Regions from separate parts of the Streptomyces sp. NPDC037410 genome, predicted to be linked through region 2. Evidence: riboswitches for the same ligand, from Rfam matches in the RefSeq annotation. Region 2 holds a riboswitch; the other holds the start of a gene.
What was found. A riboswitch is a leader RNA that binds a small molecule or an ion and turns the genes downstream of it on or off. The one in region 2 is predicted to bind cyclic di-AMP.
Positions count from the first base shown of each region.

Region 1: another riboswitch for cyclic di-AMP. It lies ahead of ACZ7HT_RS10755 (C40 family peptidase); the one in region 2 lies ahead of ACZ7HT_RS16365 (transglycosylase family protein).

Region 1 covers NZ_JBVJWR010000005.1:277,401-280,578, forward strand. The annotation lists gene ACZ7HT_RS10745 (ATP-dependent Clp protease proteolytic subunit) at 45-662, shown strand; gene ACZ7HT_RS10750 (hypothetical protein) at 670-975, shown strand; cyclic di-AMP (ydaO/yuaA leader) riboswitch at 1,376-1,497, shown strand; gene ACZ7HT_RS10755 (C40 family peptidase) at 1,501-1,977, shown strand; gene ACZ7HT_RS10760 (hypothetical protein) at 2,048-2,566, opposite strand; gene ACZ7HT_RS10765 (ATP-binding protein) at 2,590-3,027, opposite strand.
Region 2 covers NZ_JBVJWR010000008.1:301,520-304,697, reverse strand. The annotation lists gene eno (phosphopyruvate hydratase) at 1-58, opposite strand, end outside; gene ACZ7HT_RS16365 (transglycosylase family protein) at 394-1,110, opposite strand; cyclic di-AMP (ydaO/yuaA leader) riboswitch at 1,114-1,287, opposite strand; gene ACZ7HT_RS16360 (transglycosylase family protein) at 1,545-2,570, opposite strand; gene ACZ7HT_RS16355 (cytochrome P450 family protein) at 2,665-3,178, opposite strand, start outside.

The DNA.
Region 1 (3,178 bases), on a different contig from region 2:
GTACGTCCTGTACATTTTTTACAGACAGCTGGAGGTGCTCAGCCATGGATGCCCGCCACGTCCTGCCCGAGTTCACGGAGCGGACCTCGTTCGGAACGCGAACGCTCGACCCGTACTCGAAGCTCCTCGCGTCCCGGATCGTCTTCCTCGGCACCCCGATCGACGAGACCTCGGCCAACGACGTCATCGCCCAGTTCCTGCACCTCGACTACGCCGCCCCCGGCCAGGACATCGCGCTCTACATCAACTCGCCCGGCGGCTCGATCAGCGCCATGACCGCGATCCACGACACGATGCGGACGCTCTCCTGCGACGTGGAGACCACCTGCCTCGGCCAGGCCACCTCCACCGCCGCCGTCCTCCTCGCCGCCGGCACCCCCGGCAAGCGGCTCGTCCTCCCCGGCGCCCGGGTCGCCCTCCGCCAGCCGGCCATGGACGAACCCCTCCAGGGACAGCCGAGCGACCTCGACATCCACGCGCGCGAGCTGCTCCGGCTGCGCGCCCTGGTGGCCGGGATGCTCACCGAGTACACCGGGCAGAGCAGGGACCGGATCGACGCCGACATCGACCGCCTCACCGTCCTGGACGCGCCGGCGGCCCTCGCGTACGGCCTGGTGGACCACGTGATCACGAACCGGCGCGACGCCGGCGCGGCACGGTGAGCCGGCCGTGGTGCCCGAGCTGCCGCCGCTGCCCGCGCTGACCCGGGCCGAGGGCGAGTTGATCGACGCGTACCTCGAAGTCGTCGATCTTCTTGGGAAGATCAACCCATCCAGGGGTACGCATACCTATGGGGCACTGCGGGCGGCACAGGCCCTGGTGGGACGCGCGGAGGCGTTGCGCGAGGCTCTGACGCTCATGCATATGCGGGGCGAGAGCGAGGTGCACACGGACACACTGGCGCGCGCCCTGCGGGTGTTGGACGGCGAGCGCCGCACCGGCCGCGTCACCGTCCCCCGCACACGGGCGAGTTGACATTCCGGCATGTCGTGTCGAGGTCCGTACGGCCGACACGCAACGCAGAATCGCTCCCCCGTTCGGCGTAGTCGATGAGTCGACATATGCGTCGGGTGAGTTGCGCAACAGGTGTACGCATCTGGCGGAATGGGGCGTTCCACCGCTGGTGCGGGCCTCGTAGGCCAAACCTCCGGTGATCACGAAAGCACCCTGTCCACCCGAATGGATCAGTCGTGAGGAGCCTCACATATCGCCGTTTCAGCTCGGAATTCGCCCTGGGTGTGGGTCAAGATCCCTGTCGACGACAAGCCCCCGCCATCCGAGGCGGGGCGGTCCGGGCGGACGCCGAGTCCTGCCGCTGTCCCGGATGTCTGGTCGACAGGAGTGGATCGGCAGGAGTGGAGGACCCAGGCAGTACGGGACGTACGCGCTGTTTCCGCAGCGGGGCCGTCCCTTGGGGTGAAGCCGCAGCCGCGGCCGGGCATCTTCGCCAGCCCGAACCCGACAGGTCATCCTTCGCAGGCGGCTGACGAAGGGTTGCGCATGACTGCGCAGATGCACGTCCCGTCCCTGCTGTCCCGGGCCGGAGCCGTCACGGCTCTCACCCTCGCCGCCGTCGGCGGCACGATGCTCGCACCAGGTGCGGCACCCGAGGCCCAGGCGGCGACCACCTACGCGAACAAGGCACTGAGCGTCGCCGCGTCCAAGAAGGGAGCCCCGTACCGGTACGGGAGCGCGGGACCCACCCGGTTCGACTGCTCCGGTCTGACGCTCTACGCGTACAAGCAGGCGGGCAAGTCGCTGCCCCGCACCGCGCAGCAGCAGTACAACAACACCCGGCACATCTCCGCGTCCAGCAGACAGAAGGGGGACCTGGTCTTCTTCCACTCCGGCGGGAGCGTCTACCACGTGGGCATCTACGCCGGCAGCGGCAAGATCTGGCACTCGCCCAAGACGGGATCCTGGGTGAAGCTCGACCCGATCTGGACGTCGAAGGTCTACTACGGCCGCGTCCGGTGATCCGGCGGCCTTAGCGGTCCGTGCGTGAGGGGTGCGGTGGCGCCGCCGCACCCCTCACGGTCCCGGCCGGTCAGCGGCCCACGCTGCTGAGGTCGATGGGCCCCGGCGGGACCAGCTCACCCGCCTCGTACGCGTGGAGCCGCCGGGTCAGCTCCGGAAGGTCGTACGCGGGGAAGTTCACCTGGAGCAGCTGCGGACGGAAGCGCGAGGCCTGTGTCTCGTCGAACAGCGCCACGTCCATCGGCTTGATGCCGACGTCCCACGCGTCGGGGGCGGCCCAGTGCCCCATCCGGACGTAGAAGTCGTCGCGGGGACCCGCGTTCGCCACTGCCGAGAGGAACGCGAGGCCGCTGTCGACGGGGAAGTCGATGAGCATCCAGCCGCGCCGCGACTCCACGTACGCCGCCATGTGCGGCAGCTTCTCCACCCAGCTCTCGTTGGACTCGCCGACGTCCTGGCAGCAGGTCCAGGTGTCGAAGCCACAGCGCCAGATCGCCTCGATCGCGGGCGCCAACAGCTCGTCGATCTCCGCCGCACGCTCTCCCACCCGCACGGGAACGGTGGGGTGGACGCCTTCGTATGTGCTCATCGCGCGAGCGTACAGACGGACCGCTAGCAGCTGGCGAGTGGGGCGGAGGTCCACGGGAGGGTGATCCAGACCGTCTTCCCGCCCTCCTCGGTCGGGGTGACCGACAGGCGGCCACCCGCCTCCGCCGCCAGGGAGCGGATGATGACCATGCCCCGGCCGTTGTCCTGCTGGACCGCAGCGGGCAGACGGCGGGGCCAGCGCGGGTGGCTGTCGGTGACGCCGATGTGGAGGCGCTCCTCGCGCTCCAGACGGACGTCGACCGTGAAGGTGGGCGACTGCCCGAAGGTGTGCAGGACGGCGTTGGTGGCCAGTTCCGAGACCATCAGGCGGATCGCGTCCGCCAGGTCGTCGGCACCGCCGAGGCCCCACCCGTCGAGGACCTCCGCGACGAACCGCCGGGCGGTGGGGACCGACGCGGGATCGCTCGGCAGAGTGACGGATGCTTCCTGATGGTCTGCCATGGCGACGCTGTCCCTTTCCCGCCGGGGCTTCTGCCCCGGATCGCGCTTCGCGCCAGAGTCCCACCGATCGTGCCGCCCCGGCAGGCGTTCCACCAAGATATGTCCCCATCTGTCGCCCGAAGCGGTGAACTCTGCGGCCCGGGAACGCCCT
Region 2 (3,178 bases):
TGCCTCGGGAGTCCAGGATTTCCCGGGCTACGACGACGTCGATGGACGGCACGAGCATCTCCTTTTTGGGATGTGACGCTGGATGTGACGCATGGCCGGTGCAGGGTCACCCGGCCTTGCGACAAGAGCCTAACCGGCGCGGGGGCTCCCGCCCGCCGGGCGCCCGCCCCCTGGGACGAAAAAGGACCCAAGGGCATGCATTCGGGGACGAAGACCCTCGTATCTACTGGACAGTAACCGCCTGAACCGCTGTGTCCCCATAAAGAGGTGTCCCCATAAAGGGGGGAACCCCGGTCCGGCGCGCACGGGGGAGAGGCGCGCCGGACCGGGGTGGTCACCGCGGGAGGGTCGTCGGGGCCGCGTGAGCCGCCGGACTCACGCGAACCGCCGGGTTCACTTCAGGTGAAGCTGCTGACCCGGGTAGATGAGGTCGGCGTTCTCGACGACGTCCTTGTTCAGCTCGAAGAGCTTGGCCCAGCCGCCCTTGACGTGGTGCGCCTCGGCGATCTTGCTGAGGGTGTCACCGGTGACGACCTTGTACTCGCCGTCGCCCTTCTTGACCTTCTTGCCGGTCGGCGTGGTGACGGTCTTCTTGGCGGCCTTCGGGGCCGCGCGGTGCTCGCTGCGGGTGGTCGGCTGCTCGGCGCGACGCTCCTGCTGCGGGGCGGACTGCTGCTTGGGGGCGGCCTGCTGCGGGGCGGACTGCTGCGGGGTCTCGGCGGCGCCGCCGCCGTAGGAGGCACCGGAGAGGCCGACGCCACAGCTCGGCCACGCGCCCTTGCCCTGGCCCGCGAGGACCTTCTCGGCGATGGTGATCTGCTGGGACTTCGACGCGAGGTCGGCGCGCGGGGCGTAGGCGGTGCCACCGAACGCGGCCCAGGTGGAGTTGGTGAACTGGAGGCCGCCGTAGAAGCCGTTGCCGGTGTTGATGGCCCAGTTGCCGCCGGACTCGCACTGGGCGACGGCGTCCCACTCGGAGGCGGTGGCGGCCGAGGCGGTGCCGGCGGTCATCAGCGGGGCGGCGACGGCGATGCCGGTGACGCCGACGAGGGTGACGACCTGGGTGGCCTTGGAGGGACGACGGTGTTTGCCCTTGGCGGAAAACAGCATGGGGATTCTCCTCACCGACGCCTGTGAGGTGAGCTGTCGGGTTCGGGCCGGAAAGTTGCCCGGCCGCGCGTCCTTGCGCGCGGCTTCACCCCAAGCCGGTCGTCGGCCGTCTGTCTCAACGGCCGGGCCCGGCACTTACCTTGGGTCCCCCACTCCTGCCTTCGGCGCTTGCGCGACGACTGTTCCCATCGGCCGACGGCAGGATTCGGCGTTTCGGTCGACGGGGCCCGCGGTGGCGAGCGGGACGACCGTAGACACAGACCCACCGGAAGTTCAAAGAGGCCCATTGCGGAAAAATCGGCCCTGCTTGCCCTCCGGTGGGCGGTGTTTGCGCAGGTGAGAGGTGACGGGAGCAAAGTTTGCGGACGTGACACGCCAGTTGGGACGAAGAGACCCATGTCTCACTTGCCCAGAACCGGACATAAGACCGCGAACTAACCTTCCGCCTGTACCGAACCCGTCGTCAGGTCGAGGCTCTGACCAGGCAGGATGAGGTTCGGGTCGATGCCCACCGTCTTCCGGTTGGCGTCGTAGAGCGCCGTCCAGCCTCCGGGGAGTTCGTTCTCCTGCGCAATGCCGGACAGGCTGTCACCCGGCTGCACGGTGTACTCGCCCGAAGTGTCCTGACTGTCCGTTGCGTCCGAATTCTTCGCCTCGTCAGTCACGGGCGTGGAGTCGACCTTTTCCGCGGACGTGTCCCCACCCGCCGCATGCTTGCCTGTTTCGGGTGAACTGCCCGGCTTGCCGGATTCCTCCGGTGCGGCCCCGCCCCGGTGCTTGCCGGTGCCGGGCGTGGCCGACGGCACGTCACCCTTCGGCACCTCGGACGAATCCGGCGTACCGGGCGTAACGGACGCGTCGGGAGTGCCCGGGGTCGCCGGCGTGGCGGGCGCGGCCGGGGTCGTCGTCGACGCGCCCGGTGTGGCGGAGGTCGCGGGAGCGGTCGGCGCGGCCGGGGTCGCGGACGCCTTCCCGTCCTTGGAGGCGGCCGACGGCGTGTCGCCCGCGGTGCGGTTGGACTCGGGGAGCGGCCCGGTGGGCGTCGTCGGCACCGCGGTCGGGCCGGGGTTCACACCCGTGGCCTTGCCGTCGTTCTTGAGGCCGGCGATCGGGGCGCAGGTGGCCCACTCGGTGCTGCCCTGGGCGAGCGCCTTCTCGGCCACCGCGATCTGCTGGGCGCGGCTGGCCAGGTCGGGGCTGGGCGCGTACGCGAGGCCGCCGTGCCGCTCCCAGCTGTCCTGGGTGAACTGGAGGCCGCCGTACATCCCGTTGCCGAAGTTGGCGCTCCACTGGCCGCCGGACTCGCACTCGGCGACCCGGTCCCATGTGGGGGCGTCGGCGGCGGAGGCGGATCCGGTGGCGAGCAGCGGCAGCGCCATGGCGGATCCGGTCACGCCCGCGGCGACGACGAGGGCGGGGGCCTGACGGGGGCGACGGTGTCTTCCGTTCCCGGAACGCATAGGAACGCCTTTCGCGTGACGGCTGAGACTGCCGGGAAACGTAGCCGCATTCGAACGTCCGTCACAAGTCGATGGCGCCACGATCACGCGAAGATCACATTTCTGATGGCTCGTCAGTCGTGAGGAGTGGTACGGAAGGGGAGAACTCCACCGGAAGCGTGCGCAAACCGCGCATGATGAGGCCGCCGCGCCACCGCAGTTCGGCCGGATCGGCGGCAAGTCGCAGGTCCGGCAGGCGAGTCAGCAGCGTCGCGAGCGCCGTCTGCCCTTCGAGGCGGGCGAGCGGTGCGCCCAGGCAGTAGTGGATGCCGTGCCCGTAGCCGAGGTGCTGGTTGTCGCGCCGGGCGAGGTCGAGGGTGTCGGGACCGTCGAACCGCTCCGGGTCCCGGTCGGCGGCGGCGAGCACCACGAGCACCGGGTCCCCGGCCGGGATCTCCTGCCCGCCGATGGTCAGCGCCCGCGTCGCGTACCGCCAGGTCGCCATCTCCACGGGCCCGTCGTACCGCAGCAGCTCCTCGATCCCGGTCTCCAGGAGCCCGGTCTCCCCTGCGGCGAGCGAGGCCTGCAGCCGCTCGCGCTGCCCGGGGTGGCGAAGGAGCTGGTAGACG